DNA from 4 places in the Peribacillus sp. FSL M8-0224 genome. Region 1 is predicted to be linked to each of the others. Evidence: riboswitches for the same ligand, from Rfam matches in the RefSeq annotation. Region 1 holds a riboswitch; each other region holds the start of a gene.
What was found. Region 1 has a riboswitch for cobalamin ahead of MKX49_RS25235 (ABC transporter substrate-binding protein). Riboswitches for the same ligand answer to the same signal wherever they lie in the genome.

Region 1 (8,064 bases):
ACTGTCAAATAAGAATCATCAATTTCCAACGGGATAGTATCCTGGCCATGCTTTTCCGGAACGATGAACATTTGCGGTTTCGGAAGGGCGGGATGTGGGTGTTTTTCGATCGTCGTATGATATACATCCTGAATCCGTTCCTGTTGAAGCACTTCATTCGGCACATCAACAACCTGAATCTGCCCTTTCTCAAGCAGCATAAGCCGATCACAATATAATCCAGCCAAATTCAAATCATGAAAAATTGAAATAACGGTCAACTTCTGCTCTTTTGCCATTTTCCTCATTAGATCAAGAAGATCTTTTTGATAGGAAAGATCCAAATGGTTCGTAGGTTCGTCCAAAAAAAGGATTTCCGGCTCTTGGGCAAGGGCCTGTGCCAGCAGGACCCTCTGTCTTTCCCCTCCTGATAATCGATCAAAATGAAGATCCTGAAAATCAGCTACTCCCGTTTGTTCCATCACCCGCTGGACAATCGATTCATCTTCTGCGGACCAACTATGGAACCAACCTGATTGATGGGCATATCGCCCAAGTGAGACCGTCTCTTTTACTGTATAGGAGAAAGCTAATGAGGAATGCTGAGGGAGCACGGCAATGACCTGTGCAAGTTGTTTTGACGAATAATCCTTCAAATCCCTGCCGCTTATCCTTACGCTTCCGCCTTTATAATCGAGCACCCCGCTAAGCATACTTAAAAGCGTCGTTTTCCCGCTGCCATTAGGACCAAGAATCCCGAATAATTCCCCTTTATGTACATCAAAAGAGACAGAGTCCAAAACAGCTTTGTTGTGATATCCACCTGTTAACCCTTTTACTTCAAGCATCCGTTTTTACCCTTCTCTCCGTCTCTTTAATAAAATCAGCGCAAATGCAGGTGCCCCGATAAGTGAGGTAATCACCCCGATCGGCAGTTCCGATGGGGCAATGATCGTTCGTGCTACAAAATCGGCCAATATCAAGAATCCGCCTCCTATCAACAATGACAACGGAAGCAAATGTTTATGGTCAGGTCCCCAAATCTTTCGGACAAAATGAGGAATGACCAATCCTACAAAACCAATCGCCCCTGAAACGGCAACGGCTGCCCCTGTCAATGTCGAACCGGCTATCAAGATCCACATTTTCCGCCGCTTGACATTCACACCTAAGTGTTTTGCCCGGTCTTCCCCGAAAGTCATCGCATTCAATTCACTTGTATTCATGATCAAGGTCAACGAACCAATGATAAAAAACGGCAAAATGATTACGATATAATTCCATCCGCGCATTGAGACGCTTCCCATCAGCCAGCCGATGATTTGTCTTAATTCATCACCCGTCAGCGCAATCATCAATGAAATGAAGGCACTTAAAAACGAGCTGAAAATGATTCCCGTTAAAATGATCGTTTCCACTTTCATCGATCGATCCATTTTTTTTGCAAAAGTCAGTACGCAGAGCATCGTGAGCACTGAACATAAGATACTCAATGCCGGAAGGGTATATAAACCGATGAATGGCAGTGATATATTCAAGAATATTGTCAAAACGGCTCCGACCGATGCTCCTGATGAAATACCTAATGTGTAAGGATCAGCGAGCGGGTTCCGGAGCAGTCCCTGAAAAGCCGCACCCGCAATCGCAAGTGATGCCCCAACCAAACCAGCGAGCAGCACCCGCGGCAAGCGGATGTTCATCACGATATTCGTTAGCATCACATCCGGATCGGCAGAAATCGGCAAGTGGAAAATCTCCTTGCCGATTATTTGTATAAGTACGGGAATCGGTACTGGCACCGAACCAAAGGAAATGCCTATCGTCATTGCGAATAACAAAATGAACAACGCAATCAAATAAGCAAACGCCCATTTAGTTGTCAAATTGGTTCGGATAGACTGATTTGGCAAGTTCCTCTACTCCCTCTATTAAGCGTGGACCGGAACGGGTCACCAAGTCAGAATGGACATCAAAGACTTGGCCATTCTTAACAGCATTTACGTCTTGCCATCCTTTTCGGCCCTTCACTTCACTTACTGCATCTTTCGTATAATAACCATACGTTGTAATGATGACATCAGGATTTGCAGCAATCATCGACTCTTCATCAATTTTTGCCCAACCGTCCAATTCAGCAGCCGCATTATTCGCTGAAATAGTTTGAAGCATCTCATTCATGAAAGTATTTTTTCCAGGTGTGTATATTTCCGGTGAAGGCGAAACTTCCACTAAAACGGTCTTCCTATCCTCTTCCTTTACGGATTTGGCCTTTTCCTGGATATCCTTGAGCTTCGTTTTCATATCCGCAACGATTTCGTTTGCCTTATCATGTTCTCCCGTTGCCTGTCCAATCATTTCAATAGACTCATAGACTTGGTCAAAGCTTTGGGCATCATTGACTACGAGCACATCTATTCCAGCATCCTTAAGCTGCTGTAAACCCTCATTTGAATTATGGGCACTTGATGCATGCGCAAGAACAAGGTCAGGCTTCATGGAGACAATCAGCTCCGTGTTCATTTCCATTCCGCCAACTTTTTGAATTTCTTTCGTTTCCTCCGGGTAATTATCATTGTCGGAAACACCAACGACCTTTTTACCCAAACCAAGTGCAAAGACCACTTCCGTATTACTTGGTATCAACGAAACGATTTTCTTCGGTTCTTTTTCTATCGTTACTTTTTCCCCACTTGCATCTTTAATCGTAATCGGGAAAGCTTCGTGTTGAGCATGATTCGTTTGCTCCTTTTCTTTTCCTTCATCAGCAGCACCACCGCAGCCAACCATCATGCCTGCAGTCAGTAACATTAACAGTATCAGACCAAAAATCTTCTTCATTTTCATTCCCCACAATCTTTTTATTTAATTTCTTCATACCTAACAGAGAAAACCAATCCTGGAAGATGCCCCCAAAACAAAAAGCATCTCCCGTTAAACGGAAGATGCTTGCATGGCAACAATATCAATACGGACTCTATCTTAGGGTCTGCCACACACCTTCCCATCCGCGTAGGTTACAGGTGTACGAATTCTGGCAGGTCTCCTGGCTCATGGTCTTCGTCAACGGCACCTTCCCATATCTCATACAGTGGTACACAGCCGTCAGCTCCCATATACAGTGGCGGGACCGCGTTGGCATTTCACCAACTTCCCTTTTAAGTCATTAAGACACCAAATCGTTCATATGTATATAATTTTCACTGCCTTCATTATACACCATGTAAGAATCGATTATTATATGATTTTTCTGAACAAGTGCGAAATGACCCTTCCGCCTTCAATGCTTTGAAGCATTTTCAATCAGCGACGCAAACCCATTGATCGATAACCCCGGTGAAATCCGAACTCTATGCAGAGCATGCATCCCTTGGTCGCTTGAAGCTCCCCCAGGTTCGGTAGTGACTGCCATTTTGTATCCAGCTTCTTCTGACAGCCTGAGACTCTCTTCGTTATACCGGCCAACCGGATAGGAAAGCACTGTCGTGTCCTGGTCGAGGATACGGTCGAACAGCACCTTCGACTGAACCATTTCCGCTTCTTGCTGCTCTGCCGTCATGCGGTTCAGCTCCAAATGGTTGATGGTATGGCTTTCAATCGAAATCCCATCCCTGCTCATCTCCAACATTTGATTTTCAGTCAGGTGATGACCTTTATCTATGGACTTCCCGATCATGAAGACAGTTGCTTTCATATCATTTTCTTTTAATATCGGGAAAGCCTCCGTGTAGTTATCTGTATAGCCATCATCAAAAGTAAGCCAGACGCACTTCTCACTTGGCATCCGATTCTCGGCTAAAACGAGGAATGCTTCTTCAGGGGATAATGTATAGTAACCATTCTCCCGAAGCCAAGCCATCTGTGATCGGAATTCCTCCCTTGGGACCCGAAGGCCATTACCTTGGGAAATGCTGTGATACATCAAAATCGGAAGCTGGACCGGGGACTCGGCCTTTATCCAGTCTCCCGTATCGATTTGCCCCTCCGAATCCTGCCCGCTCCCATTCTCAGCCGCTTCGGCCACTTCAATGTCATCTTCCGCAATCGGTGCAGCCGTCTTTGTGCCTATCCCCTCTAAAATCCCTTGTGTGCATCCAGGTAAAATCAAAACCCCCAGCAATGCCGCCATCCTTAAAACTCTATATTTTTTCACTATCATTCTCCTGATTTTTTTATAGTATAATAGTACCAGAAAACCAATGGACAATAAAGTATTCCATTTAATGAAAAAAGAGGAAAAACGAGAGCTTTGCGATGCGCTAAACATTTATGAGGATTTTTTTTCATAACTATGTGCTATTAGCTTGAAAAGTTTGCCTATAAGAAATATAATAAATAAGTCGTCGACTTTAATATATGTCCCAGTAGCTCAGCAGGATAGAGCGACAGCCTCCTAAGCTGTAGGTCGTAGGTTCGATTCCTATCTGGGACGCTAATTATAAACCCCTGTTACAAGCGGTCCTTCCGCGGAGTAACAGGGGTTTTTTTCTGTTGGTTAAGAACAATTGATTTTTTGATGGAGAAAACACAGGTCTCAAGGCTAAATTTTTTCATCAAGCCATATAGATATAAAACCTGATTGCAAAACTATGCATAAAGGTTGGAAATATTGGCGAACAAGAATACAAACTGTTTGATAGTAAAAAAAGTCTTATTTATCACGTCGATAAATACAAATACTGATTTCGGGATATAATCATTTTTTTTTGAAATATATGTTTTAACCTGTCCCATCCGGGTATACAAATACTGTAAGACATTCTCACCAAAGGAGATGATAGTGCATGATGAGTACAATCAGAAGCCAATGGAACAAAGAGAATGACGCAGCGGTGTTTAGTCCCGGTGATCAGCGTTAGAGTCAATTGAAGAGTTGGATGATAATCAAACATGGGAATTACTAGTCTTCTCATCCAAAGGAGGAAGATACGATCATGAGTATTTACAGCCTATGGAATCCAGAGAATGATGAAGCAATTTTCAGTCCGGGTGATCAGAAGCCATTCAGTACGCTCATACGAGTAGATTCGGATAAACACACACACACTGACAAAACACTTGAATATGAATTACATGGCACCGTACTGAATGAAATTTAGTCGAAGCAGGAATATACCGAAAAAGGATGGAGCGATTGCTCCATCCTTTTACTTTTATTTATCGAATTTCAGTTTCGCCAAGGCATCTGCCAATGCAGTATTGATCGGCTCTTCTTTATTTTGCTTTTTCATATAATTGGATACTTCATTTTTGGATACTTTTTGATTTTTATTTTGCCCTCTTCGTTTATTGTAAGAAGATAGTTTTTCGTGAAAACCGCATTTACAGGTGAATGTCTGTGCTTCTCCTTGACCGCGCATTTCCATCTTTTTATGGCATTGCGGGCATCTGGCATTTGTTACACGTGAAACACTTTTTTTGTGGCCGCAATCACGATCTTGACAGACAAGCATTTTTCCCTTTTTACCATTCACTTCTAGCATCAGCTTGCCGCAATCAGGACATTTCGTTCCTGACACGTTATCATGCTTGAATTTTTGATCACTATTTTTGATTTCATGGACGATATTTTTGGCGTAGGCGCGCATATCACCGATGAAAGCCTGTTTTGGCAGCTTTCCTTTTGCTATCGCAGTTAACTTTTGCTCCCATTGAGCTGTCAAAGCTGGAGAACGCAAGTCTTCAGGTGCCAATTGAAGAAGTTGTTTTCCTTTTGAGGTGACATGAAGACCCTTTCCTCTCTTCTCGATCAGGAAGCTATTGAATAGTTTTTCAATAACATCCGCACGTGTTGCAACAGTTCCAATCCCGCCAGTTTCACCAAGAGTCTTGATGAGCTCTTTGCTTTCCCCTGCCATGAAACGAGCAGGATTCTCCATTGCCGAAAGAAGCGACCCCTCATTGAATGGTTCCGGCGGTTTCGTTTCACCCTCTGTTTGTTTCACAGTCGAAATGGTTAAACTGTCACCTTTTTGAACGTTCGGAAGCAGTTGCTCCGCAAGGCCATCTTTAGCTTCTTCCTCATCGAATTGGTGATCATAAACTTCCTTCCAACCTGACTTCAGGATGACCTTCCCTTTTGCCATGAACGTCTCCTGCCCCATTTTTGCGGTGATGGTCGTTTGTTCATATTCAAAAGGCGGCATCAATACAGCAAGGAACCTTTTAACGACCAAATCATAGATTTTCGATTCTTTGTCGCTCAGTTTTCCCGGTAGCGGCGTTTGCTCAGTGGGGATGATTGCATGGTGATCAGAAACCTTGCTATCGTCCACGAACGATTTATTTGTTTTAATCGGGCTGCGCAGGATCCTTGATGCATACTGGGCATATGGTTTAATGCTTACAGCCTGTAATCTTTCTTTTAGCGTATCAACCAAATCCGTTGATAAAAAGCGTGAATCCGTCCTTGGATAAGTCAAGACCTTATGGCTTTCATATAAGCGCTGCATGATCGATAACGTCTCCTTCGCCGAATAGCCGAATTTCTTATTGGCATCCCGTTGAAGTTCTGTTAAATCATATAAGGAAGGGGCAAAACTTTTCTTATGTGCCTTGTTCACTTCAACCACTTCTGCACTTTTCCCCTTAACGGCTGCAAGAACCTTTTCTGCCTTGTTTTTATCAAATGTGCGGATATCTTTTGATTGGGCATCTTGCCAGACGAGGCGCAAATTGGGTTCTGCAATTGCCGAAACGCCATAATATTTCTTAGGCTGGAATTGTTTTATTTCCTCTTCTTTTTTTGCAATCATCGCAAGTGTCGGCGTTTGGACCCTCCCGCAGGATAACTGGGCATTGTGCTTGGTCGTTAGGGCACGCGTCGCGTTCATCCCAACGATCCAGTCCGCTTCCGCCCTTGCTACAGCAGAGGCAAATAGATTTTCATACTCCTTGCCATCTTTCAGATTTTTAAATCCATCTTTGATCGCTTTATCCGTTACAGAGGAAATCCAAAGCCGCTTGACCGGCTTCTTCACATTCGCTTTTTCGAGAATCCAGCGTGCAACAAGTTCCCCTTCACGGCCTGCATCCGTTGCAATGATGACATCCTTGACATCATTGCGATTCAATTGTGTTTTAACCGATTGAAACTGTTTGCCTGATTGCTTGATCACGACCAATTTCAAAGCAGGCGGCAACATGGGCAGGTCCTCAAGGCGCCACGTTTTATATTTTTCATCATAAGATTCCGGATCTGCATGGGTAACCAAATGACCCAGTGCCCAAGTGACGATATACTGATCGCCTTCAAAAAAGCCATTCCCCTTTTTTCCACAATTCAGCACTTTTGCTATATCTCTTCCGACCGAGGGTTTCTCGGCCAGTACGACTGTTTTACTCATATTAACATCCTTTCGCTTTTAAACTGGTTCCTCTATTATCTCATATAATTTATGACAGGGCGATAATGCACCATGGCATTGGATCTATTGGTTCACTTTAAGGATTCCCCGTACCCACATATATGTAAATTAATAGATTAGATAGCATTCCCGTGCAGATTTTAGTATGATGAAACGTAGGGATTTTTTCAAATTAATTGGGAGGTTCAATATAAATGAGCTTACTTTCTATAGATAAATTAGCACACAGCTTTGGCGACCGTACCTTATTCAAGGATGTTTCCTTCCGCCTGATGGCCGGCGAACATGTTGGTCTGGTCGGGGCAAATGGTGTCGGGAAATCAACGATGATGAATATCATTACAGGACAACTTATCCATGATGATGGCCGGGTCGAATGGACACCTGGTGTCGAATATGGCTATCTTGATCAACATACGATACTTTCAAAAGGTAAATCGATTCGCGACGTCTTACGGGATGCCTACTTGCCTTTATTCGAGCAGGAAAAAGCACTGAATGAAGTTACAGAGAAAATGGGTACGGCCACTCCGGAGGAACTTGAAGAACTCTTGGAACAAATGGGTGAAATCCAGGACAAGCTGGAAGCCGGCGGTTTTTACAATCTGGATATTAAAATTGAAGAAGCGGCCCGCGGTTTAGGGTTGGATGCAATCGGTTTGGACCGTGATGTCTCTGCCCTTAGCGGCGGACAACGGACAAAGGTTTTACTAGCCAAGCT
Region 2 (8,064 bases), 4.8 Mb from region 1:
CGCAAGCACAGGGGTTTATTTCTGGATTGGAATGCTTTCTACAAAATCGATCCAGGTTGTCTGCCCTAACTGCAGCAAACCTACAAAAATACTAGGACGTGTAGATATTTGCATGCATTGTGAAGAACCATTGACACTTGACAAAAAGTTGGAAGGCGAAGAATTCAATGAGAAATATAACCGAAAAAGCCTGCATGACTAAGTCGATTAGCTGAATTCCCTTTCAGGAAGGCTTTAACAATTGTATCATTTCTTCATAACATGAAAAAAAGTTCCAACCAAGTGGAGGAACTTTTTTTAATGCGATTCTTTTTTCGCACAATCCATACAGTCGCCGTAGATTTCCATCCGATGGTGACTAACATTGAAACCAGTGACTTGTGCTGCGAAATGCTCGACTTCATCCAAAGCAGGATAATCGAAGTCCACAATTTTTCCGCAAGTTTGGCAAATTACATGATAATGATTCGTCGTCACAAAATCAAACCTTGCCGAAGAATCACCATACGTAAGTTCTTTTACCAAACCTACCTCACGGAACACACGCAGGTTGTTATAAACCGTTGCCACACTCATATTCGGAAACTTGCCTTCCAGCGCTTTATATATATCATCAGCGGTAGGGTGGGACATGCAGCTTATCAAATACTCAAGTATCGCATGGCGTTGAGGAGTTATTCTTACACCGGTATCTTTTAAGGAATCCAACGCTTCTTTTAACTGAACTTCAGACACCGTCATCCACCTCTTTTTCTCATTAAGTATGCATTCTTAAATTATAATGTTTATAAATAGTGTACCTTTTATGCGTTGAATTTGTCAATAATTCAATGGCTTAACCATTCTTTTTTAGTTTATTCATGAAGACTTTGATTCTTTCCCATTTTTGCATTGGGTTTAGTATCCCCTAGATAAGTCGATTACGTTGGTGAAGTCTTTTCCAGCTCTCAGGTATTCAAGCATATTTTTTTCGAATATGGCAAAGGTTCTTGGTAAATATTCTCCGCTTTTACTTGAAAGATGCGGTGTGACTGTAACATTCTCCATCCTCCAAAACGGATGCCCTTTTCCTAAAGGTTCCGGATCAAATACATCCAAGATGGCATGAGACAATTCCCCGGCATCCAGGGCTTCGATCAGCACTTCATCGTTAATCAGGTCACCGCGGCCAATATTCACGAATACTGCAGATTCTTTCATGGCTTTGAAGTGTTCTTTTTGCAGAAGGCCCTTCGTTTCATCCGTACTTGGCAGGACGGATACAATATAATCGGCTCCCGGTATGGCTTCCAATAAATGCTCCAGGTCATAAAGGTGATCGATGGATTCCACCGGTTTCCCGCTCCGGTTCATTCCTATCGTCTTCATCCCAAAGGCTTTCCCAAGTCGAGCCACTGCCCCTCCAATTGCACCCACACCCATTACGAGCATAGTCTTGCCATTCAATTCCCCGACTTCAATCTTTCTATCCCACAATTCTTCCTTTTCATTCTTCATAAGCAGCTTCAATTTCTTTTCATATTGCAAAAGCATCCCTATCGTATACTCGGCCATCGGGATTTTATGAATGCCTCTAGCGTTGGTCACCATAATGCCTCGTTCCTCGATGGCTTTAAATGGCATTAGTTCCATCCCTGCACTCATGACCATGATCCATTTCAAGTTCGCTGCTTTCCCAATGATTTCTTCAGTTAAATCTTCACCATATGTAATTAAGATTTCCGCTTCACGAAGCGGCCCATCCTTCCATCCTTTTTGATAAATGAAGTTCAAATCAGGAAAAGCTTTCATCATTTTCGTTTGGATACCTTCATTCGGAATGACAGTCGAAAGTACTAACATGTTTATCTCTCCCTTTTAATTAACATAAAAAAACACGGGCTCTATGTGTCCCGCGCAACTTTCTCTGAGGAGGTATTCCCTTAATAAAGCATATTCGGGTGTCCCCTTTTTGAGTTGGACAAAAGCCTTACCCTTATTAAAAAAGGCTTTATTTTAAAGAATTTGGGTTTAATGCATGTAATTCCGGCAAAACAAAAAAGCCATCCCTTCTGATCAGGACGTCGTCGAAATAGATGTCACCGCCCCCATATTCCGGACGCTGGATCAAGACCATATCCCAATGTATCGATGACCGGTTTCCATTATCCGCTTCATCATAGGCAAGCCCGAGAGCCAAATGCAGACTCCCGCTTATTTTCTCATCGAACAAAATATCGTCCATAGGTTCCAATATGTATGGATTGATTCCAATAGCGAACTCCCCTATAAACCGGGACCCTTCATCAATATTCAGGATTTGGTTCATTTCAGGGTCACGATTGGAAGTCGCTTTAATGATTTTCCCCTTTTTGAAGTTTAATTCTATGTCACTAAAGGTGATTCCTTCATAGGTTGTGGGTGTGTTGAAGGATATCCTTCCATTGAGACTATCTTTTATGGGTGCCGTAAATACTTCCCCATCCGGTAAATTCTTTTTTCCGGCACATATGACGGCCGGCATGCCTTTGATGGAAAAGGTCAAATCTGTCCTTGGTGAAACGATCCTGACTTTGTCAGTACGTTGCATCAATTGTTTTAACGGCTTCAAAGCCGCCTCCATTTTCCCGTAATCCATTGTGCATACGTTCAAAAGAAAGTCTTCGTACCTATTGAAGGTCATGCCGGCTTTTTGCGCTGATGCCTTGGTGGGGTAATTAAGTAAGACCCAACGTCGGTTGTTTACATAAAAAAGTGTAGGGGAATTCATGGCCTCCCCTTGAAGACGGTGCCTCTCGATGGGAACATCAGTCATTTCCGCATTGTTTTCTTCCCCAGTGATGATGATGACCGCATCGATATCCGTATATTTCTTCAAGGCCCATTGTGAAGCTGTGTCAAGCTGCTCCTTCACATTCCCTAGTAACAGGTGGCGGCTTATCTCATCGTCCTCGAGTTCCACATATGGATAAGCACCCACTCTGTATATTTCATCAATCAACTCTTTCAATAATGGTTTCGTGTTGATATGCCCCCGTATGAGGATTCTCTCTTTTGGCTGTAATTGTATCGAATGATGAATCAGCCTGGCTGCAAGCTTCGTTATCCTCTCATTCTTCATCTGCCTATCCCTTATTTTTCGAGTTCGCGAAGAGTTTCAAGCGCTTCTTCGACGTGGCCTTTAACCTTTACTTTACGCCATTCTTTGACTATATTTCCTGCCTTATCAATCAGGAAAGTTGAACGTTCAATGCCCATATACTCCTTGCCGAAGTTCTTTTTCAATTGCCAAACATCAAATGATTCAGCCGCCTCATGATTTTCGTCAGCCAGCAGCAGAAAAGGCAATCCATGTTTTTCGATGAATTTTTCATGACGTGCCGCTGGATCTGGGCTGATACCTAGGATGACCGCGTTCAATTCCTCGAATTGCTCATTATGGTCCCGGAAATCACAGGCCTCCGTCGTGCAACCTGGCGTCATGTCTTTTGGGTAAAAATATAAAACAATGTTTTTCCCCTTAAAATCCGATAGGGAAACCATTTCACCATTGTTTGCAGGGAGTTTGAAATCAGGTGCTTTTTCTCCAATTTTAACAGTCATATTGAACCCTCCATTTCTTTCATTATGGTAAGAGTACCCAATAATCGAAAGAAACACAACTTTCATTTATCCTTCCTATCTTTCTGCTCCAGATCGATCACCGTCCGAATCACGAACGCTGCCGGCAGTGTATACCCAATGAAGGCCTGAATGGTAGCTATCATCCTGCCCATGCCAATCGGGGCTATATCTCCATACCCTACAGAAAACATCGTCATCGCACTAAAATAAAAAGAAGTCTTCAATTGTTCATAGAAAGTCCCATCCAACCGATTGCCCATATCAAGAATCACCGAATGATTCTGAAGCTCGTATAATAAATATATCAGTGCAAATCCAACTAATATCGTCGCATATAAATTGCCAAGCCACAGCATATCCTCAAGAGAAAACTTCTTTCCTCCCGACTCAACAAGAAATAACGTACGAATGCTCATCACCATGCAAAAAATGATTCCTGCAATCAAGATGTAGAAAGTCATCCCCCACGCCCCATTTCAAAACGCCACTCCCTCTATACATACTCCCTGTCCAAACAATATATTCTTTTTTAGGAATCAGCCCTATCACCGACTAACTCATTAAACGGAAACTTTCCCGAATCTTTTTTCCATGTTGACCCTTTTGGTCGGATATGTTAAGATTGTCTAAATTTTTATAATAATTTTTATTTTATAAATATTTGACCTGCAAACAATTAACAAGGCAGGTTTTGCAAAATTTCATATGTGGAAATAGGTTCCTAATTTTCATTAGGATTAAAAGGGAAGTCCGGTGTAATTCCGGCACGGTCCCGCCACTGTAATGGGAATGTTAGCGTCAATCAATATGCCACTGATCAACGGATCGGGAAGGCCAGCCGCTAATGATATTCCCTAAGTCAGGAGACCTGCCTATCTCGACAACACTGTTTTAACCTACGGGAGATAGGGAGGTGTTAGGGACCTTATAATTGTAAGGGGCATTATGCATGCCTCTTTATTTTAAGCATTTCTAACTTTCTTTTTTGACTGTTAGGAATGCTTTTTTTATTGTTCGAACAAATGAATGTAGGAGGATGGGAATTTTGAAAAGCAGCAGTTTGGGTTACCCTCGAATCGGGGAAGATCGTGAATGGAAACGTACATTGGAAGCTTACTGGTCCGGTAAAATCGATGAAGCGGAATTTACGTCACAACTAAAAGCCATCCGTTTAGGCAACTTACAAAAACAGAAGCAACAAGGCATTGATATCATCCCTGTCAACGACTTCACTTTTTATGATCAAATGCTCGATATGTCCGTCATGTTCGGTCTTGTTCCTGAACGTTATTCAGCATATGAAGGCGGAAGCGTCCCCCTTTCCGTTTATTATTCAATGGCCCGCGGAAACAATGATGAAGTCGCTTCCGAAATGACGAAATGGTTCAATACGAACTATCACTATATTGTCCCTGAATTAAAACTGGCACAGCTTACTTTAACAGAAAATAAACCACTTACAGCATATCGGGAAGCCAAGGAAAAGCTAGGGATCGAAACAAAGCCCGTTTTGATCGGACCTTATACTTTCCTCTCCCTTTCAAAAGGCTTCAATAAACAAGAAATTCCTGGCATCATCCTGAGCCTGCTTCCCCTATACACGCAAATCCTGCGGGAATTGGAGCAAGAAGGCGTGAAGTGGGTTCAAATGGACGAACCTTCCCTTGTTTCATCCATTTCCAAGGATGATATGCAAACCGTTACTTACCTCTATGAAAAACTGAATGAAGCAGCACCAAACCTGAACATCATGCTACAAACATACTTTCATGCGGTGGAACATTACCAAGAAGTCATCGAATTACAAGTCCAAGGGATCGGTCTTGATTTTGTACATGATAAAGGGAGGAATTTAAGTAACCTTGAGGCATTCGGTTTCCCGAAGGACAAAGTGCTTGCAGCGGGTGTGATTGACGGAAAAAACATTTGGCTATCTGATTTATCCCAAAAAATCGAATTGATTGAGACACTTAAGAAACAGGTAGCCGAGGACCAAATCTGGCTACAGCCCTCTTGTTCCCTGCTTCATGTCCCGGTGACCGTTCGTAATGAAACCGCCCTTTCAAAAGAAGTGAAAGAGGCCCTTGCTTTCGCTGATGAGAAACTTGAGGAAATCACACTTTTGGTCAAAGGGAATAATCAAGGCATTGAAGCAATCGCCGAAAAAGTCGATGCCAATAAATTTACGATTCAAACTTTAGCCAATTCAAATGTCCGAAATCACGGGTCTGTACAATCCAATGTCGAAAAGGTTAAAACCAGGACCGCCGGCCGTCAGCTTCCATTTAAAGACCGTTACCAAAAACAACAGGAATTTTTCAAATTGCCTTTTCTCCCTTCGACTACGATCGGCAGCTTTCCGCAGACATTTGAAGTTAAACAAGCACGCGGGAGATTCAATAGAGGAGAATGGACAGCCCAGCAATATGAAACATTCGTTAACGAAGAAATCGGCAGGTGGATCGAAATCCAAGAAGAAATCGGTTTGGATGTTCTTGTTCACGGGGAATTCGAACGGACGGATATGGTTGAATACTTCGGCCATAAATTAGGCGGATTCGTCTTTTTAGAAAAGGGTTGGGTACAATCCTATGGATCCCGCTGCGTGAAACCTCCAGTCATCTATGGCGACATCCATTTCATCGAACCGATGACAGTCAAGGAAAGTGTATACGCACAATCACTGACGAAGAAGACGGTGAAGGGAATGCTGACAGGTCCTGTTACGATTTTGAACTGGTCATTTGTCCGTGATGATATTTCCAGGGAGAATGTTTGCTATCAGCTGGCGCTCGCTTTGGAAAAAGAAATCATTGCCTTGGAATCTGCTGGAATTAAAATGATTCAGGTTGATGAACCTGCACTTAGAGAAGGTCTGCCATTGAAAAAAAGCGATCGCGACGAGTATTTGAACTGGGCAGTGAATTCATTCTTGATATCCACATCAAGCGTGGAGGATACAACCCAAATTCACACGCATATGTGCTATTGCGACTTCAACAGTTTCATGGACGTCATCTCCTCCCTCGATGCCGATGTAATTTCCATCGAAACATCCCGCAGTCATGGGGAGCTCGCTTCCGCATTCGAGGAAAAAACATATGAAAAAGGCATTGGCCTGGGGGTGTATGATATTCACAGCCCGCGTGTGCCGGCAGTGGAAGAAATGGTCGATATGATTGAACGGGGCATAAAGGTATTGGATAAAGACCAGTTTTGGATCAATCCCGACTGCGGCCTGAAAACAAGGGGTATCCCGGAAACCGTCGCTTCCCTGAAAAACATGGTCGAAGCAGCAAAAATCGTCCGTGAAAACCTTTTAGTAAACCAACAGGCAAATGATTGAGGAGAACGTTGCCCATCCAACACAGCAGTCACGGACTTTTTTAACCGACCTTGTTTTTCCACCGGATACAAATCATCATAATACCATCTTTGGCGGAAAAGTAATGGCCTATGTTGATAAAATAGCTTGCATTTCCGCTATGCGCCATTGTCGAAAACCCGTTGTGACTGCTTCAAGCGACTCTTTTGATTTTTTGGCCCCCATCAAAACAGGGGACGCGATCAACCTTGAAGCTTATGTCACCTGTGCTCATCGCACATCAATGGAGGTATTCGTGAAAGTGGAACGTGAGAACCTATTAACAGGTGAAAAACAGCTAACGGCACGCGCTTTTTTAACGATGCTGGCCATTGATGAAGACGGTAAGCCGACAAACGTCCCTCAGGTCATTCCGGAAACGGAAGAGGAAAAACAGCAATATGTTCAAGCCAAAGCTAGATATATCGAAAGAAAGAAAAAACGGAACTAAACAAAAACCCCTTCAACATGAATGCTGTTGAAGGGGTTTTTGTTTAGTTCCCTGCCCCGCGGTACCTCTTCACTCCCTGATTCCATATGAAAACGGATATCACGAAAAAGGCAACCCCAATTACAGGTGTGGCAAATGCATAAACATACCACTCTTCTTTTCTTAGGAAATAAGATGCCGGATAGACACCGACAAACGCGAATGGCAGCACCCATGTAAGGACAAAACGGATGACCTTATTATAAATATCAACAGGATAGCGCCCGTAGTTCCCGATATTGTACATCATTGGCATGATGGATGTTTTCGCATCCGACCAGAACCCAATGCTTGCTATCGCAACGAATATGGCTGCATAGGCAAGGGCCCCGCCTATTGCAAAAATGATGAAAAGAATCGGGTCATACCACGCAAGCTGCAAATCCAATGAAATCCCCGAATAGAATATGATGATCAAACCGGTCACAACACCAAATAACGCTTCAAGCTCGATTCTTTCTAAAATGACTTGAAACAGGCTATGGATCGGTCTTGTTAATATCCGGTCCATTTCACCTTTGACGATATAGCGGTCATTAAAGTCCCAGATGTTGAAAAAGGCTGAAAAAAGGGCGAATGGGATAAGGAAAAACCCATAAATGAATAT
Region 3 (8,064 bases), 3.2 Mb from region 1:
ACACAAAATACCTTTGTCTTTAATACTGCAATGATAATTTAAAAACTAGGAGTGAAAAAATGGATAGCAAGCAATCAAAAAATGAATCTTCAGAAGTTGCCGGGAGAATATATGATGTCAGCGATTATAAACGGGAAGACCCTTTATCTTCTGGACTGGCTCGAACCCACGAACAAGTCTCGGATACTTATGTGGAAGGCGAGATAAAGGCAGTCATTGATGATGTAAATGGAAGAGATATTGAGATTACAAAAGAAAAGGAAGAAAAGTAATACTGGGATTTTTGTTTTAGGAAGGATTATCGCCCGCTATTTTTAAGATATATCGGTTAGATCCCCTAGCTTCAGGAAAGCAGAAGCTAGGGGATAATTAATTAATAAATCTTTTCTGTCTCCAAATTTTGAAGCAATTCTTCCTTCGTTCTTGGGAAAAGGTCCCTTTCTGCAAGATTCCTTGATTGAAGAAGGGCTTGAAACATTTCAAAAACCCACGGTTTCTCCAGATGTGCCTGCAGCAAAACGTCTTCATCATGGAAAACGGAAACAGGGTCCCCATGATATATGACCTTACCATCGTTCATGACCACGACCTCATCAGCCCATTGGTAAGCTAAATTAACATCATGAGTTGAGAGGATTATCGTTTTGTCAGGGTGGTGAATACTGTCCAGCAGATTCATGATCTGTCTTGAGAAATAAGGATCCAATCCAGCGGTAGGCTCGTCCAGGAGCCAGACATCGGGTTCCATGGCAAGTACCCCTGCGATGGCGACCCGTTTTTTTTGCCCAAGGCTCAAAAAATGGGTAGGTCTATCTTTTAGTTCGGTTACTTCCGTTTCAGCCATTGCCCAATTTACTTTCTCCTGGACTGCAATTCTATCCCATCCTAAATTCATTGGTCCAAACGATATATCCTGTTGTACATTAGCGGAAAAGAGCTGAGAGTCGGGATCTTGAAAAACGATACCGACTTGCTTTCGTAATGATAATAATGCTTTCCGGTCATATTTTATTTTCTTGCCCTTAAATCTGATCTTTCCTGCAGTAGGTTGTAATAGACCATTTAAATGGAGGAATAAAGTCGATTTGCCAGCACCATTATTTCCTAATAATGCAATTTTTTTACCTTGTTGGATCGTTAGCGAAAGTCCTTTTAAAGCGAAGGTTCCATCTGCGAATTGATGGGTGAGGCCTTCTATATGAAAAATATGCTCGTCCATTGTTGGGTTGCCTCCAATTTACAAATATCCATTAATAAGGATTAAGCTTCCTAGTATGACAATCGCGATCAGCCAATTGCGTGAGGAATAGGTGTAAGTATCCTCGATATAGGAAAGGTTCTCCTGATAGCCTCTTGCGTTCATGGCCATCGTCAACTGTCCAGAGCGCTGCAATACTCCTAAAAATAATGATGAAATTAGTAATCCGAGAGATCGAATGCCTTTCCTAAATGAACCATACCCCAGCCGTGAAGCTTGTGATTGGTGAATGGCCAGAGCCGTATCTAAAAAAATAAAGATGAATCGATAGGTCAATTCTATTAAATCGACCAATAACGAAGGCACTTTAAGTTTTCGCAGCACGGATAGGATGACGGTAATGGGTGTAGTTAAGGTAAGGAAATATAAACAGCTGATGCTGCAGAATACGACAGTGATCAAATTGGCCACCGTACCAAAGCTGTCATCGCTGATGAATATTTGCCAATTCCCGATCTTCCAGGACCACCATATATTCGAAATCGAAGTGAATTTACTAGTGAAAGAAAAAAGGATGGTAATGGTTCCTGATAGTATAAAAAATCCTGGTAATAGGAGTAATTTAAGATAATAAGAAAGCGGGATTTTTGCCGCGAAAATGATTAAAGCGCTCATAACCGTAAAAGTGATGAGCGAAACGGCCATATCCCTTACCGTTAACGAAAACAGCAAAAGGGAGAGTGCAAAAACCATCTTTTCCAACGGATGTACATCCTTTAGCCCATTGAAATAGGCATATTTATCAATGAGTAACATGCTTCGATTTTTCGGCCAATTCTTGTTTGGTTTGCTTATTCCTTTGTCTCATCACACCAATGAAGTATCCAATGAAACCGGCTCCGATTGCAGCTTGAAGCGCAAATAATAAGCTTTCGGTTTCTGCACCTGGCGGCTCCCAAATACTGTTGAACCATGGCTTGTATTCCGGATGGATCTTAGTGATGGCTTCCTCAGCTTCGCCATCGGCACCGCCAAATTCCGTTCCTTGTTGGGTGATCAACGGTATGGTAGCAAGAATGACGACCAGGAAAAGCAGCAGTAAACTTTTTTTCATATTAACGGGCCTCCTTAGATAAAACTCGCAGCAATTTCAATTCGCCTAGATTGTATTTTTTCAAGAAATTCATCACGACGACTGTCAATAACCCCTCACTGATCGCTAAGGGAATTTGGGTCAGGGCAAAAATCCCTGCAAATTTACTGAAAGAGGCCATGAATCCTCCAACCTCGGAAGGGAAAGCAAGAGCAAGTTGAACGGAAGTTACTACATAGGTGCCCAAATCCCCAAAAGCAGCTGCCAAGAATACGGCAAGTGAAAAAGACCACCCCAATTTAGTTGCGCCCTTGAAGACAAAGTAAGCAATGAACGGTCCGCAAACGGCCATGGAGAATGCATTGGCCCCTAATGTTGTCAATCCTCCGTGTGCCAGTAAAACAGCTTGAAATAACAGAACGATGGAGCCGACGACACTCATGGCCAATGGTCCGAATAGTATGGAACCTAAACCAACTCCGGTAGGGTGCGAAGAACTTCCCGTAACGGAAGGAATCTTTAGGGCCGATAATATAAATACAAATGCGCCCGATAGGCCTAGTATCATTTTTGTTTCTGGGTTTTCCCTTACTTTGGACCTAATGGACCGGTACCCCAAGATTAAAAATGGAAGCGACACGGCCCACCAGAATATAGCCCATTCTATGGGTAAAAAGCCCTCCATGATATGCATGGCCAATGCCCGTTTCGGGACAAAAAGCAGTAAAATGACAAAATAAATAATTTTCCAATTGGTTCTTTTCATTCTTTCTCCTTTCAACACTTTTAATTGTTCTGATCAATCTTGAGAAGAAAAGCGGCGCCCAAACTAAAAAGCACTTCTCTCAAAGGAAAGAAGTGCGTAATGAACAGGAATTTTGCAGCATGAACCAACCTTGGGCCATTCTGCCTGATCCGCACGCCCATCCTCGTAGGCTGAAACAGTTTCACGCTTCATGGCAGGTCTCCTGGCTTTGGTTCATCATCCCATTACATCCTTCCCATCTCATTTGACAGTGGATTAAAGTTAAAGTAATGGAACTTCCCTTTACAGTGGCGGGACCGCTCCGGATTTTCACCGGCTTCCCTTTTAAGCTGAATTCCGAGAAATTCAACACCATGAAACTTATGTAATTATTTAGAAAATTCTCGTATAGTGTACCATAAAGAAATAATTCCAGCTACACTATCTTTTTTTTTTGGTCGAAGTTTGTTGCGAGGAAAGGATTGTAACTGGTTTTACACGTTTAAACTTTTCTAAACAGTCGGAATAAACTATTGAATTTTGACAAAGTTGTTATATGATAGATTAAGTTAGTTGGAAATGTATAATAAAACCAAATATTTCATTTTAAAAGTGCCCTTGTGTGAATAAGCAAGGGATAATAGGGAAATCGGTGAAAATCCGATGCAGCCCCCGCTACTGTAAACGCTGATGAAATTGTCGATAGCCACTGGCATGATGCCGGGAAGGAACAAAGTAAAATGAAGCGTAAGCCAGGAAACCTGCTTTTAAAATTGCATGATACTTTTCGGAGGGAAAGGTAGAAGGACTATGACGATTTTGGGAGGGTTTGGCAAGCTTGCCTTTGGCTCCTCATTCATATAGTTTTTTTAAACCTTGACTCTTATGTTAAGGTTTTTTATTTTGCCTTTTCCCTGGACTCAGGAGGAAGAAAATGACTACTTGGAACTTGACGGGTACAAATACGCATCTGTTGATTTGTAATGGGAGCAGCTGCATGAAAAAGGGCGGGGAAGAAGTAACCCAAGCGATTCGCGATGAAATTGCTTCAAAAGGACTGGATCTGAAAATCCATACAACGAGGACACGCTGTAACGGGAGATGTAAGGATGCCTGCGTAGTGATTGCCTATCCCCAAGGAAACTGGTATCGAGTGGAAACGCCTGATTTCGGTCGGCAGATCGTCAGTAATATCGATGATGGTGAGTTTGTTCCACAGATGATCTATCAATACAAAGACGGGGAAATGACCCCTAATCCAGATTTTCCTGCTCATACGGGTATTTCAAAGAACAAAGCGTAAAAGGAGATGTCTTAATGAGTACAAACGGTAAATTATTCGTCGTGGGCTTTGGGCCCGGGAATTTTGAACACATTACCAAACGTGCCGTCGAAGCCCTTCAAGAAAGTGACTACATCATTGGTTATAAAACTTATGTTGAACTCATTCAGGGACTGCTAACAGATCAAACGATCATTAGTACGGGGATGACCGAAGAGGTATCACGTGCACAGGAAGCAGTGAAACAAGCGGAGCTGGGAAAGAAAGTGGCGGTGATTTCCAGTGGGGATGCCGGAGTTTACGGGATGGCAGGGTTGGTTTATGAAGTATTGATTGAAAAAGGCTGGAAAGAAGAAACTGGAGTGGGCATAGAAGTCATTCCTGGCATCTCAGCAATCAACTCATGTGCGTCTTTACTTGGGGCGCCCGTCATGCACGATTCGTGTACGATCAGCCTCAGTGATCATTTAACTCCTTGGGAACTGATCGCTAAAAGGGTTGAAGCAGCTGCAATGGCAGACTTTGTCATTGCACTGTATAATCCGCGCAGCGGCAGGCGGACCCGGCAAATTGTTGAAACACAGAAAATTCTCCTTCGCTACCGCTCGCCGGATACACCTGTCGGGTTGGTGAAAAGTGCTTATCGCGATAGGCAGGATATTGTCATTACCAATTTGAAGGATATGTTGAATCACGATATTGGAATGTTGACCACCGTCATTATCGGTAATTCATCCACCTTTTTATATGACGACAAAATCATCACACCGAGAGGCTATCAAAGAAAATATACGTTGAATTCGGAAAAGCAAACTTTGAAGCCGCATCAGCGACTGCAAAAAGAAGCGGAACCGTGGGCATTAGATCAAGAAGCCTTACCCGAGTCCGCTGGAGGAGTTGGCTTACTTACAAAAGCACCTGAAAAGAAGCAAGCTTCCTTTGAAATGGCAATGGAAGCTCTGTCCAGAGTCAAGGGTCAAGCCGTTCAGCAATCCATTAAGCCGGTTGTTCAGCAAAAAATGGAGTCGGTGTTCGAACTTGCCGTTAGTCCAGGTGTGGCGAATAAACAATTCACTCCCAAACAAATGATGACACTTGCGGAAGTTGTCGGGGAAAAGGGAACGATGGAATACACGCCAAATCATAAAATTGTCTTAAAGATTCCGACAACGGATCCGGAAGTCATTACGGGGAAATTGCAATCAGCAAACTTTCTTTTGTCGCCAATTGGAGATGTACTGACATTAAAAGCCTGTGATTTCTGTGATGGTGAAAAAGCGGAATCCATTCCTTATGCAGATGAAATACACCGGGTGCTTGGCGGAATGAGCATGCCCAAGGAACTGAACATCGGTTTTAATGGGTGTGGGATGGCTTGTTATAGTGCTGTGATGGATGATATCGGGATTGTCTTCCGAAAAGGGAAGTTCGACTTATTTCTTGGAGCTAAACCGGTTGGAAGAACAGCCCATCCGGGTCAGCCGGTAGCGGAAGGCATTGAACCGGAACAGCTTGTAGAACTGATCACGGACATTGTCGGCGAGTATAAGCAAAATGCCCATCCAAATGAGCGGCTTTTTAAATACTTCAAACGTTCGAAAAAGATACAGAATTTTTCTTATCAGGACATCGCTCCCAAAATAAACATAGAGCCTGCGCCTTGTGAAGACTAATCAAGAGGGGGAAAGTAAATGAAAGCAGTTTTGTTCGTAGGACACGGAAGCCGGTTGGCTTCGGGAAATGAAGAAGTCCGTCATTTTATTGAAAATATGATTCCGGCAATGGACGGGCGTTTCCTAGTGGAAACGTGCTTCTTGGAATTTGCGGCACCGAATATATCCAAAGGAATTGATAATTGTGTAGAACGAGGGGCTACTGAAGTTATCGTCATACCGATCATTTTGTTGCATGCAGGACATTCGAAATTACATATCCCAGCTGAAATAGAGGATGGGAAAACCAAGTATCCAGAAGTGAAATTCACATATGGCCAAACGATCGGGGTCCACCATGATGTATTGACGATCCTGACAGACCGTCTTGAGGAAGCGGGATTCGATACGACCTCTGAACATTCTGAGACAGCGATATTGCTAATTGGCCGAGGCGGCAGTGATGCTGATGCAAATAGTGATATATATAAAATTTCACGATTATTATGGGAAAAATTAAACGTTAAATGGGTCGAAACAGCCTTCATGGGTGTAACGGACCCTCACGTTGATGAAGGTATTGAACGATGCATCCGCTTAGGGGCAAAAAAAATAGTGATGCTGCCATATTTCCTCTTCACTGGGGTGTTGATGGAAAGAATGGAGGATATGCTGAAAGGCTATCAAGAGCAATATCATGATCGAGAATTCATATTGGCAAAGTATTTTGGATATCATCCAACCTTACAGAACATTCTGCAAGAACGAGTAATTGAAGCCAGTGAAGGCAAATCAAGCGGGGCGCGTGATTTGGAAAACTATCGTAAACATGTCGAGGAACATGGACATGCTCACCATCATCACCATCACGATCACGACCACGACCATGAACACCATCACGACCATGATCATCACCACGATCATGATGGGCAAGCGGTGGGGACATCAAAATGATTTTGTTCTTGGCGGGTACAAGTGATGCAAGGGAATTAGCGATTGAGATGCAGCAGGTTGGGTTCAAGGTTTTGGCAACTGTTGTAACCGAATCGGCGGCCAAGAGTTTGCAGGATGCAGGGATATCCACCCGGATTGGCCGATTATCTGCAGAAGATATGACATCTTTAATCTCTGCAAAAGGTTTTCAGGCTGTAGTCGATGCAAGTCACCCATTTGCCGAAGAAGCATCCAAAAACGCCCTTATTGGAGCAAAGGCAGCAAATGTTCCTTATATTCGTTATGAGCGTGAAAGTCAACGGTTTCAGAATGATAAATTGATAGTTGTCCGTGATTATGAGGAAGCTGCCAAGCTTGCCGCAGAAAAACGGGGAGTCATCATGCTCACGACCGGAAGTAAAACCCTAGCCGTGTTTGCAAAAGAATTGGTGGGGCTCGAGAATACCAGAGTCATAGCGAGAATGCTGCCACGAATGGACAATATGGAAAAATGTGCGCAGTTGGGCATTGAACAAAAAAATATCGTTGCGATTCAAGGGCCATTTTCCAAAGAATTAAATAAAGCTCTATATGAACAGTATGGGGTCACATTGATGATAACGAAAGAAAGTGGCAAGGTCGGTGCGGTTGATGAGAAATTGGAAGCCGCGTTGGAATGTGGAATAGAGACGATCATGATATCACGACCGGATGTTGACTATCAAAATGTTCATTCCAGTTTTGATCATGTCATTGCCGAGTTGAATAAACAGCTAATTGAAAAATAGGAGGAATGCAAGATGGATTTTAAAACAGATTTTAAACCACTAACGGTAGACCCTGACAAAATATATGATTATAGCTTTTCAATCATTGCTGAAGAAATGGGCAATCATGATTTTTCTGAAGATGAATGGAAGATTGTCCGCAGGGTCATTCATGCTTCAGCGGATTTTGAATTGGGAAGAAGTGTCATCATCCATCCAAATGCCATTCAAGCTGGTGTGGAAGCCATTCGCAAAGGAAGGCATGTCATTGCTGATGTGCAAATGATCGAGAGCGGTACAGGCAAAAAAAGATTTCAAAAACACGGCGGGGACGTTCATTGCTATATTTCAGATCCGGATGTGATGGTCGAAGCAAAACGTTTGAATACGACAA
Region 4 (8,064 bases), 4.4 Mb from region 1:
TCTGCAAATCAGCATTTGGCCATTCTCTTTTGTATAAGATATGGCACCAGCTAAGGCATCACCCTTTAAATAGCATAAAAACGTTTCATGGCAATGTATGAATTGTTCATATGTTTCCAATAGAGGAGGTATATCGGCAAAACCGATCATTTCCGCTTCCACTTTATAGGATTCTTTCTGCAGTTTAAATAGCTGCTGGCCATAGTCTGATTCCAGGTCCCGAATTCTCATGATCAAATCCTATCACTCCTTTTCATTACATTATAATGGAAGAGGGGGATTATTGTTTCTAATCAGTCTGTGTTATAATCGACAAACAATATGAACTAATGAAATGAGGAAGAAATTTGTTAACATTTGAAGAAAAATTGAGCATCATTGAAACTTTTCCGGAATTACAGCGAAAAGACGTTTCATTGGGACGTGTGAACTTCCATTATCCAGATAGCGTCCAGGAGAAAAAGATCGTCGTTCAGCACTTGCATCCCAATGGAAATGGGTTCGTTTACGCAGGGCATATGAGAAAAAAAGACACTGACCGTAAAGGGTTTATCAATATACGTGACTATAATGAAGCGGAATTAAAAGAATTGATCCAAAGAAGCGTGGATTACCTATCTGAACCTCCGGCTGAAATCGAAGAAGAGGAAAACGAGTTCGCTAGGTTGGAAGGGGCATGGATTGGCCCTGAAAAGCAAGAGCTTACACTTCAAAAGGAAGACCTGCTTTGGAATGTTTATTCAGGGTCGAATCTTGAGGAATGTTTCGAAAGTCCGGTTGAGGCGGAACGCTACTTATTGGACGAAGGCTTCCGACAAAGCAAGAAGAGGAAAATGTAGAATTTTAGGATAATTTGTCGGTTGATTTACGGCGATAATCTTGTTTTTTTAGGATTTTCCATGATATAATATGAGTAATTATTTTTGTTCGGAAAAGTTTGATAGAAGGATTTACTGTAATAGGATTCCTCTTGAAACATTATCCAGAACCAAAAATAGTAATAAAATGGATTTTTCCAAACACAGGAGGAACTATCATGGTACAAGGTAAAGTAAAATGGTTTAACGCAGAAAAAGGTTTCGGTTTCATCGAAGTTGAAGGCCAAGACGATGTATTCGTACATTTCTCAGCTATCCAAGGTGAAGGCTTCAAAACGCTTGAAGAAGGCCAAGAAGTTTCTTTCGAAATCGAGCAAGGCGCTCGTGGACCACAAGCTGCTAACGTTCAAAAATAATTGAACGCATATAAAAAAAAGACTCCGATATTGGAGTCTTTTTATTTTTCTTTTTTTTCGGCGATTTCCCTTAATGCTTTGTCCAATTTTTCTTCGATCCGTTTAGTACGATTAAAATGCCCTGACAGGAAAAAGACGATGAATATAACGAAAGCGACAAGCACTAGCATAAAAAGAATAGGCAGGAACTGGGTTGCAATCTCAATCATTGGATATCATCTCCTTTTTTCTTCCATTATACTTCATGCTTACCGTTGCTATGATTGAGGGAGCCGAGTTTTAAAAAAAACACTGAAAGGGGATATGCGAAAACGCATATCCCCTTTCAGTCAGTTCTGGAATAGCGAGGCGAACTTTTGAAGTCTGTGCAGGTCTGATTCTTGATACATCTGTTCTATCTTCAATGTCACCAATAACTGGCTCTTGGCAAATAACATGTCCCGGAAATGATCGACCGCCCCACAAAAATGATTATAGTTGGTTTCGCCAGTGCCGAAGACTCCCGTTTTCAGGCGAGCAATAGGCAACTGTTCCAGTTCTTTATAAAAGGCAGCTGATTTAGCGGGAAGCTCCCCATTGCCCCATGTATAGGTGCCGACGATCAATGCATCGTAATCCGGCAATGTACGTAAATCGAATTCATTCATTCGATATAGGAAAGCCTCAGGTAAAAGGGCAGCGAGGGCTTCAGCAAGCGCTTTTGTATTGCCGCCGGCAGAATGATAGACAATGGCAATCTTACAGCTCATCGAACCCATTGCTGGCATTTACTTGACTGTAAGTCCTTGACTTCTGTTCGAAGAAATCGGTTTTGGTAAGGCCGATGGATTCATCATCGAACGTTTTGATCCATGGCATCGGGTTCTCGCCATACTCTTTATACAAATTTTCAAGGCCTAGCATACGTAACCGTTTGTTGGCGATATATTCGATGTACTCATTGAATTCTTCCAAATCGAGATCGGCTTTCGTTTGGATATCTTCGAGCATATATTCAGACCATTCCTTTTCGAGTTCGACTGCTTTTTCAATCGTTGTATAGATGAACTTCGTGTTTTCTTCATTATTTAACTCAGGATATTCATACATCAAGATTTGAACGAGCATGCCAATGAAATCGAAATGGACCATTTCATCGCGATGAATATAGGATATCATCGTAGCGGAACCGGTCATTAGATTTTGGCGTCCTAAATTATAATAAAAAGCGAAAGCCAGATAGAAATAAATCCCTTCAAGGTTCGTTGAATGGATCAGTGCCTCGAATAAATGCTGAGGGCTGGGATCGTCCACGAACGTTTGATAAGCATCAACGATCGGTTGGTTACGCTTAATCACTTCAGGATGTTCTTTAATGCGGTCGAAAAGCTGTTTTTGCTTGCCTACCGGAATCAAGGAAGCAAGGATATAGGAATAAGACTCATTATGGATCGATTCCTGCTGGGCCATGTTGGCCAGGATAGCTTTTGCCGCCGGATCTTTGATGTACCGAAGGATCTCTACTAAAGTGGGTGTTTGAAGACTGTCCATTCCAGCAATCATCGTAAGGATATCGAGAAAAGCGTCCTGGATATCTTCATCCAATTCGCCCCACTGCTTTTTATCCTGAATCATGTTCACGCTCGAAGGCTTCCAAAAGTTATTGATGAGCTGTGTATAGGTATCATAGAATTTTTCATACTGTATATCGTTCCAAAGGAGGAAGCCTGAAGCTTCTCCTTTGAAAACACCGGTTGCCTTTGTTGGATGCGTCGGTTCGAGCATCCGAATTTTTTTTATATGATTGGTCATTCGTGAAAACTCCTTTAAGAATAGATTACTGGGTCATGATTGACGTTAACTTGAACAGCTTTCGCAGGCATTGTCATATTCGGAAGACGTCGAACGAACATAATACGTTGATTTCAACCCGCTTTCCCATGCCGTTAAATGGATATCCAAAAGGACCTTCGCTTTGATTGTATTGTGTACATACAGATTAAAGCTGATTGCTTGGTCAATATGGCGTTGGCGGGCTGCATTTTGCCTGATGCTTTCCAGTTGATCCAAATTGAAGCGCGTCTTTTTATAATATTCATACGTATTTGGCGTCAAGCCTGGTGCGGTCACCTTGAATTTGAAGTTTTTCTTTTCTTCGTAAAATTCAATTTCATACAAAGGATCGATTCCATCCGTGGAATTACCGATTTTGGCTGTCGATGAATTGGGGGCAATCGCCATTAAATAGCCATTACGGGTTCCGTGCTCCTGCACGTCTGCTTTTAAATCCAGCCATTTTTGATCTGTATAGTCACGCAGTTCGAAATAGTCCCCTGTATGCCAATCAGAACCTTCAAAATATGGGTAAGATCCTTTTTCCTTGGCCAATTCGTTGGATGCCTTGATAGTTAAGTAAGCGATCTTTTCGTATAAAGCATCTGCATAGCGAACAGCCTCATCGGATTCCCAATAAATATTCTGTGTGGCAAGTAAATGATGCCATCCAAACGTTCCTAAACCAATCGCACGGTACCGTTTGTTCGAGATGGATGCTTGTTTGACAGGAAGATTATTCACATCAATGACATTGTCCAGCATACGGATCTGAATGGGAATCAATCTTTCCAGAACATCGCTGCCCACCGCTCGGGGCAAGTTAATGGATGAAAGGTTGCAGACAACGAAATCGCCGCTTTTACGAACCACAACAACATCTCCATCTTCTGTTTCATATTCATCCGTGATCGTCGAAGGGCTTAGGTTTTGGGCAATCTCCGTGCAAAGGTTAGAACAATAAATCATACCTTTATGTTTATTCGGATTCTTCCGATTCACTTCATCGCGGTAGAACATATACGGTACGCCTTCTTCTAATTGAGAAATCATGATGCTTTTCATGATGTCCATCGCATTGATTTTCTCAAAGCTATAGTTTGGAAGCGTGCCATTTTCTGCGGCCTCGACAGCAAGTGCATAATGATTCCTGAAGCTTCCTTCGCCTTTCTTTTCGTCATAAAGATCTTCAAGTGAAAATCCAAGGGTTTGCTTAACGGTATGCGGATCGAAAAGATACCATTCTTTTCTGTCGCGTACAGCCTCCATGAATAAATCCGGTATGCATACACCTGTAAAAATATCATGTGCTTTTAATCTGTCATCCCCGTTTTGAGTCTTCAAATCGAGGAAGCTCATGATATCTTTATGCCAGGCATCCAAGTAAATCGCGATGGCACCTTTACGTTGACCCAATTGATCGACACTAACAGCTGTCTGGTTGAATAGTCGAATCCAGGGCGTCGTGCCTGAACTGTTTCCAGAGAAACCGCGGATATCGGAACCAAGCGAGCGAACCTTACCGACGTAAAGACCGACACCGCCGCCGAATTTAGATACTTTTGCGGCATCGTAGTTTGATAGGTAGATTCCGTCAATGGAATCTTCAATTGCGTCGATAAAGCAGGAGCTTAACTGTCCATGTGTTTTACCTGCATTGGAGAGTGTAGGAGTCGCAACGGTCATATAAAGGTTGGACATGGCCCAGTATGCTTCTTTTATCAGTTGCAGGCGGTGCTCCTTTTTTTCCATTCGCATGATTTCCATCGCGATGATCATGAAACGTTCTTGCGGCAGTTCGAAGACCTTGTCCTTTTTTGGGCGGGCCAGATAGCGGTCATTCAATAAGTAGATGCCTATGTAAGAGAATAATTTATCTTTTTCCGGGTCGATCACCGATCCCAATTCCTCAATTTCCGCTTTTGTATATGAAGATAGCAGTTCTGGTTTATAAATGGGATAACGCTGACCTTCCGATAGCTGGGAGAGTTCTGTGATCAGCTCATAGAATGGGCCATAACTCTTGCCTTCATATCCTCGATTGGCTTGTGCATCCCTATACATTGTATTCAACAGTTCTGCTGCAGCAACGAAAGTCCAATCCGGTGCATCGATATCCACGCCTTCAAGAGCGAGCTGAATCAGTTTTTTTGATGCCTGTTCTTCGGTTGAGTCACTTTTGCGATCAAGCCATTTTGTAAAACGCCTTTTGAACTTTTCCATATCGAGACGGCCTTCGAATTCCTTCGATAACGTCTCAAGCTGGATGGATTTCGCTTCTGTGTCATTTTCACTTATGGTAGAGTTATATGTTTGAGTCATTAATAATCCTCCTTGTTAACTTCCGCTAAAATAAAAAAACCGCCCAAAGAATTGAGCGGATCAAACGATAGAATAAAAGAGCCATGAAAAAATAGCCGTTATACTATCGTTTCATCATCTCAATCCCCGAAGAATAAGAAACGTGAAAAATTCAAGGCAGGTCTCCTGACTCATGATCATCCTACTTTGAGTCCTTCCCGTATAGAGAGCTATACAGTGGTTTTCTCATTTCGTCACATTTACAGTTGCGGGGACAGTTCCGGGTTTACACCGGATTCCCTTTTCAGCCATCACTGGCACCTTGGATTATAAAAATTCTATATATAGTTATTGGAATTGTTTATGTAATCAATATCTAGTATTTCTGCTTATATTATCGTAAGCCATATACGATGATAATTCAACTAATATATTTGAAAAAAACCAACCCTTATCTATTGACAAAGTGATGGAAGAGGGTAGGGGAATGAAAGATTTTATGGGGGAATGGATAAATCAAGCGCTGATTTTACGGGATTTTGTGTTAAAATAAAGTGTCTAGTAAAGGTGGCTCTCCCTTATTGCAATGAGGGGATTCGCGGAAAAATTTTTATGAAAAAGGGGATAAAATCTTGGAAAAAGTATTAGTTTTTGGACATAAAAACCCGGATACAGACACAATCTGTTCAGCAATCGCTTATGCAGATCTGAAAAAGCAGTTAGGTATCAACGCTGAACCAGTTCGTCTGGGTGTAGTGAATGGTGAAACTCAATATGCATTGGACCAATTCAAATTCGATGCTCCCCGTCTTGTGGAAAAAGTTGCAGGGGAAGCTGATGGCGTAATCCTGGTCGATCATAACGAACGCCAGCAAAGTGCTGAAGATATTGACCAAGTCCGTGTGTTGGAAGTTATCGACCATCACCGTATCGCTAACTTTGAAACAAGCGATCCATTATATTACCGTGCGGAACCAGTTGGCTGTACGGCAACCATCTTAAATAAAATTTATAAAGAAAACGGCATTGAAGTCCCTAAAGCAATCGCAGGTCTTATGCTATCTGCCATCATTTCCGATTCTTTATTGTTCAAATCCCCGACTTGCACGGGGCAAGACGTTGCGGCAGCAATGGAACTGGCTGCCATTGCAGGAGTCGACGCTGAAAAATATGGCTTGGAAATGTTGAAAGCGGGTGCTGACTTAAGCGACAAAACGATTGCCCAGCTCATCACTCTTGATGCAAAGGAATTCTCCATGGGAATGGCTAAAGTGGAAATAGCACAGGTCAATGCTGTTGATCCGAACGAAGTCCTTGCTAAGCAAGCTGAATTGGAAGCAGCGATTGAAGCGGTCATCGCAGTGAAGGAATTGGACTTGTTCCTATTCGTCGTAACGGATATCCTGACTAATGATTCCGTTGCCTTGGCCCTTGGTAAAGCGTCATATGCAGTTGAAAAGGCATATGACGTTTCATTAAACAATAACATCGCCGTGTTGGAAGGCGTTGTATCGCGTAAAAAACAAATCGTGCCGGTCTTAACCGACGTATTCAGCAAATAATACAGGAAAAGGGTTGCTCATTAAAAACATGGGCACCCTTTTTCTGTACATTCAAAAAAAGACTCAACCATCCCATTAAGGGTGTTTGAGTCTTTTTTCTTAATTTAAAGATTCCTTTTCTTTTTCATAGGCGATGACAATCAATTCTTTATTGGCTTCCTCGCCAAGTTTGCTTTCAAAGATTTTCAGTTCATTCAATAAATCCGGTGACAGATTTGCTGCCGTATAATCCTGTTCTGGTGTCATGCTTTTCGCTCCTTTCAAAAGGAAATGATTCATGTTATCTATTTTGTCGGTTTGAAAAGTTTCTATTCAGCAGAATTTTACTTCTTTAAGATATTTTACTTTCTGAGGTGGCGAGTTTTTCAAGCAATGTCGAACTTTCTTCATCGAGTCCTTGGACTTGGACAGGTATTCCCAAGAGCTGATATTTAAGAATAACCGTATCGACAGCACCGACTGCGGAATCATCCCAGATTTTGGAATGGGAGAAGTCGATGACGATTGCATCGGCTTTTTCCTTGAAGTCGAACTTTGAAATAAAGTCCTGGACAGAAGCGAAAAATATTTGTCCGCTGATACGATAAGTGATTTTCTTAGCCTGGATGTCTGCCGTTTTCTCTACTGCCACTTTAGAAATTTTAGCCGAGAAGAAAATCATGCTCAATAGCACTCCGGCAAATACCCCTTTTGATAAGTCATGTGTATAAAGGACAATGAGGACCGTCACGATCATCACGGCTGCATCCGACTTAGGAGCTCTAGTGAGCCTCTTTAGGGAAGACCAGTCAAATGTCCCGATTGAAACCATGATCATGACTGCGACAAGTGCAGCCATCGGTATTTTGATAAGGACATCATTCAATACCACGATTAATACCATAAGGAATGCGCCCGCTACAAATGTCGAGAGCCGGCCCCTTCCACCAGATTTAATGTTGATACCGGATTGGCCGATCATCGCACATCCTGCCATGCCGCCAAAACATCCGGCGATGATATTCGAAATCCCCTGGCCTTTTGCTTCCTTATTTTTATTACTGTCCGTGTCAGTCATCTCATCGACAATTTGAGCCGTCAATAACGATTCAAGCAGTCCAACAAACGCAAGGGCAATGGAATAAGGGAAAATGATCGCCAAAGTTTCGAAGGTCA

Region 2: it holds a riboswitch for cobalamin, as region 1 does, so the genes downstream of both, metE (5-methyltetrahydropteroyltriglutamate--homocysteine S-methyltransferase) here and MKX49_RS25235 (ABC transporter substrate-binding protein) in region 1, are expected to answer to the same signal.
Region 3: it holds a riboswitch for cobalamin, as region 1 does, so the genes downstream of both, MKX49_RS09405 ((2Fe-2S) ferredoxin domain-containing protein) here and MKX49_RS25235 (ABC transporter substrate-binding protein) in region 1, are expected to answer to the same signal.
Region 4: it holds a riboswitch for cobalamin, as region 1 does, so the genes downstream of both, MKX49_RS03665 (ribonucleoside-diphosphate reductase subunit alpha) here and MKX49_RS25235 (ABC transporter substrate-binding protein) in region 1, are expected to answer to the same signal.

The regions. Positions count from the first base shown of each region.
Region 1 is NZ_JBBOOJ010000001.1:5,180,183-5,188,246, forward strand. Features, by position in the region: gene MKX49_RS28495 (adenosylcobinamide amidohydrolase) at 1-71, opposite strand, end outside; partial or broken gene MKX49_RS28500 (heme ABC transporter ATP-binding protein) at 78-827, opposite strand; gene MKX49_RS25230 (FecCD family ABC transporter permease) at 834-1,889, opposite strand; gene MKX49_RS25235 (ABC transporter substrate-binding protein) at 1,852-2,817, opposite strand; cobalamin riboswitch at 2,996-3,170, opposite strand; gene MKX49_RS25240 (polysaccharide deacetylase family protein) at 3,257-4,105, opposite strand; tRNA gene MKX49_RS25245 (tRNA-Arg) at 4,335-4,408, shown strand; gene MKX49_RS25250 (hypothetical protein) at 4,911-5,075, shown strand; gene MKX49_RS25255 (DNA topoisomerase III) at 5,130-7,322, opposite strand; gene MKX49_RS25260 (ABC-F family ATP-binding cassette domain-containing protein) at 7,538-8,064, shown strand, end outside.
Region 2 is NZ_JBBOOJ010000001.1:334,546-342,609, reverse strand. Features, by position in the region: gene MKX49_RS01590 (YgzB family protein) at 1-202, shown strand, start outside; gene perR (peroxide-responsive transcriptional repressor PerR) at 298-741, opposite strand; gene MKX49_RS01580 (D-2-hydroxyacid dehydrogenase) at 898-1,842, opposite strand; gene MKX49_RS01575 (aminopeptidase) at 1,991-3,100, opposite strand; gene bcp (thioredoxin-dependent thiol peroxidase) at 3,112-3,582, opposite strand; gene MKX49_RS01565 (potassium channel family protein) at 3,645-4,064, opposite strand; cobalamin riboswitch at 4,302-4,493, shown strand; gene metE (5-methyltetrahydropteroyltriglutamate--homocysteine S-methyltransferase) at 4,640-6,949, shown strand; gene MKX49_RS01555 (acyl-CoA thioesterase) at 6,942-7,418, shown strand; gene MKX49_RS01550 (ABC transporter permease) at 7,462-8,064, opposite strand, start outside.
Region 3 is NZ_JBBOOJ010000001.1:1,953,573-1,961,636, forward strand. Features, by position in the region: gene MKX49_RS09375 (YozQ family protein) at 60-272, shown strand; gene MKX49_RS09380 (energy-coupling factor ABC transporter ATP-binding protein) at 374-1,219, opposite strand; gene cbiQ (cobalt ECF transporter T component CbiQ) at 1,238-2,014, opposite strand; gene MKX49_RS09390 (energy-coupling factor ABC transporter substrate-binding protein) at 2,001-2,312, opposite strand; gene MKX49_RS09395 (energy-coupling factor ABC transporter permease) at 2,314-3,057, opposite strand; gene MKX49_RS09400 (hypothetical protein) at 3,121-3,249, opposite strand; cobalamin riboswitch at 3,233-3,428, opposite strand; cobalamin riboswitch at 3,630-3,819, shown strand; gene MKX49_RS09405 ((2Fe-2S) ferredoxin domain-containing protein) at 3,971-4,339, shown strand; gene cobJ (precorrin-3B C(17)-methyltransferase) at 4,354-5,991, shown strand; gene MKX49_RS09415 (sirohydrochlorin chelatase) at 6,010-6,924, shown strand; gene cobK (precorrin-6A reductase) at 6,921-7,691, shown strand; gene MKX49_RS09425 (precorrin-8X methylmutase) at 7,704-8,064, shown strand, end outside.
Region 4 is NZ_JBBOOJ010000001.1:759,265-767,328, forward strand. Features, by position in the region: gene MKX49_RS03635 (GNAT family N-acetyltransferase) at 1-231, opposite strand, end outside; gene MKX49_RS03640 (hypothetical protein) at 348-839, shown strand; gene MKX49_RS03645 (cold-shock protein) at 1,037-1,234, shown strand; gene MKX49_RS03650 (hypothetical protein) at 1,276-1,443, opposite strand; gene MKX49_RS03655 (flavodoxin domain-containing protein) at 1,564-2,001, opposite strand; gene MKX49_RS03660 (ribonucleotide-diphosphate reductase subunit beta) at 1,973-3,025, opposite strand; gene MKX49_RS03665 (ribonucleoside-diphosphate reductase subunit alpha) at 3,071-5,368, opposite strand; cobalamin riboswitch at 5,507-5,687, opposite strand; gene MKX49_RS03670 (manganese-dependent inorganic pyrophosphatase) at 5,980-6,909, shown strand; gene MKX49_RS03675 (hypothetical protein) at 7,009-7,155, opposite strand; gene MKX49_RS03680 (SulP family inorganic anion transporter) at 7,241-8,064, opposite strand, start outside.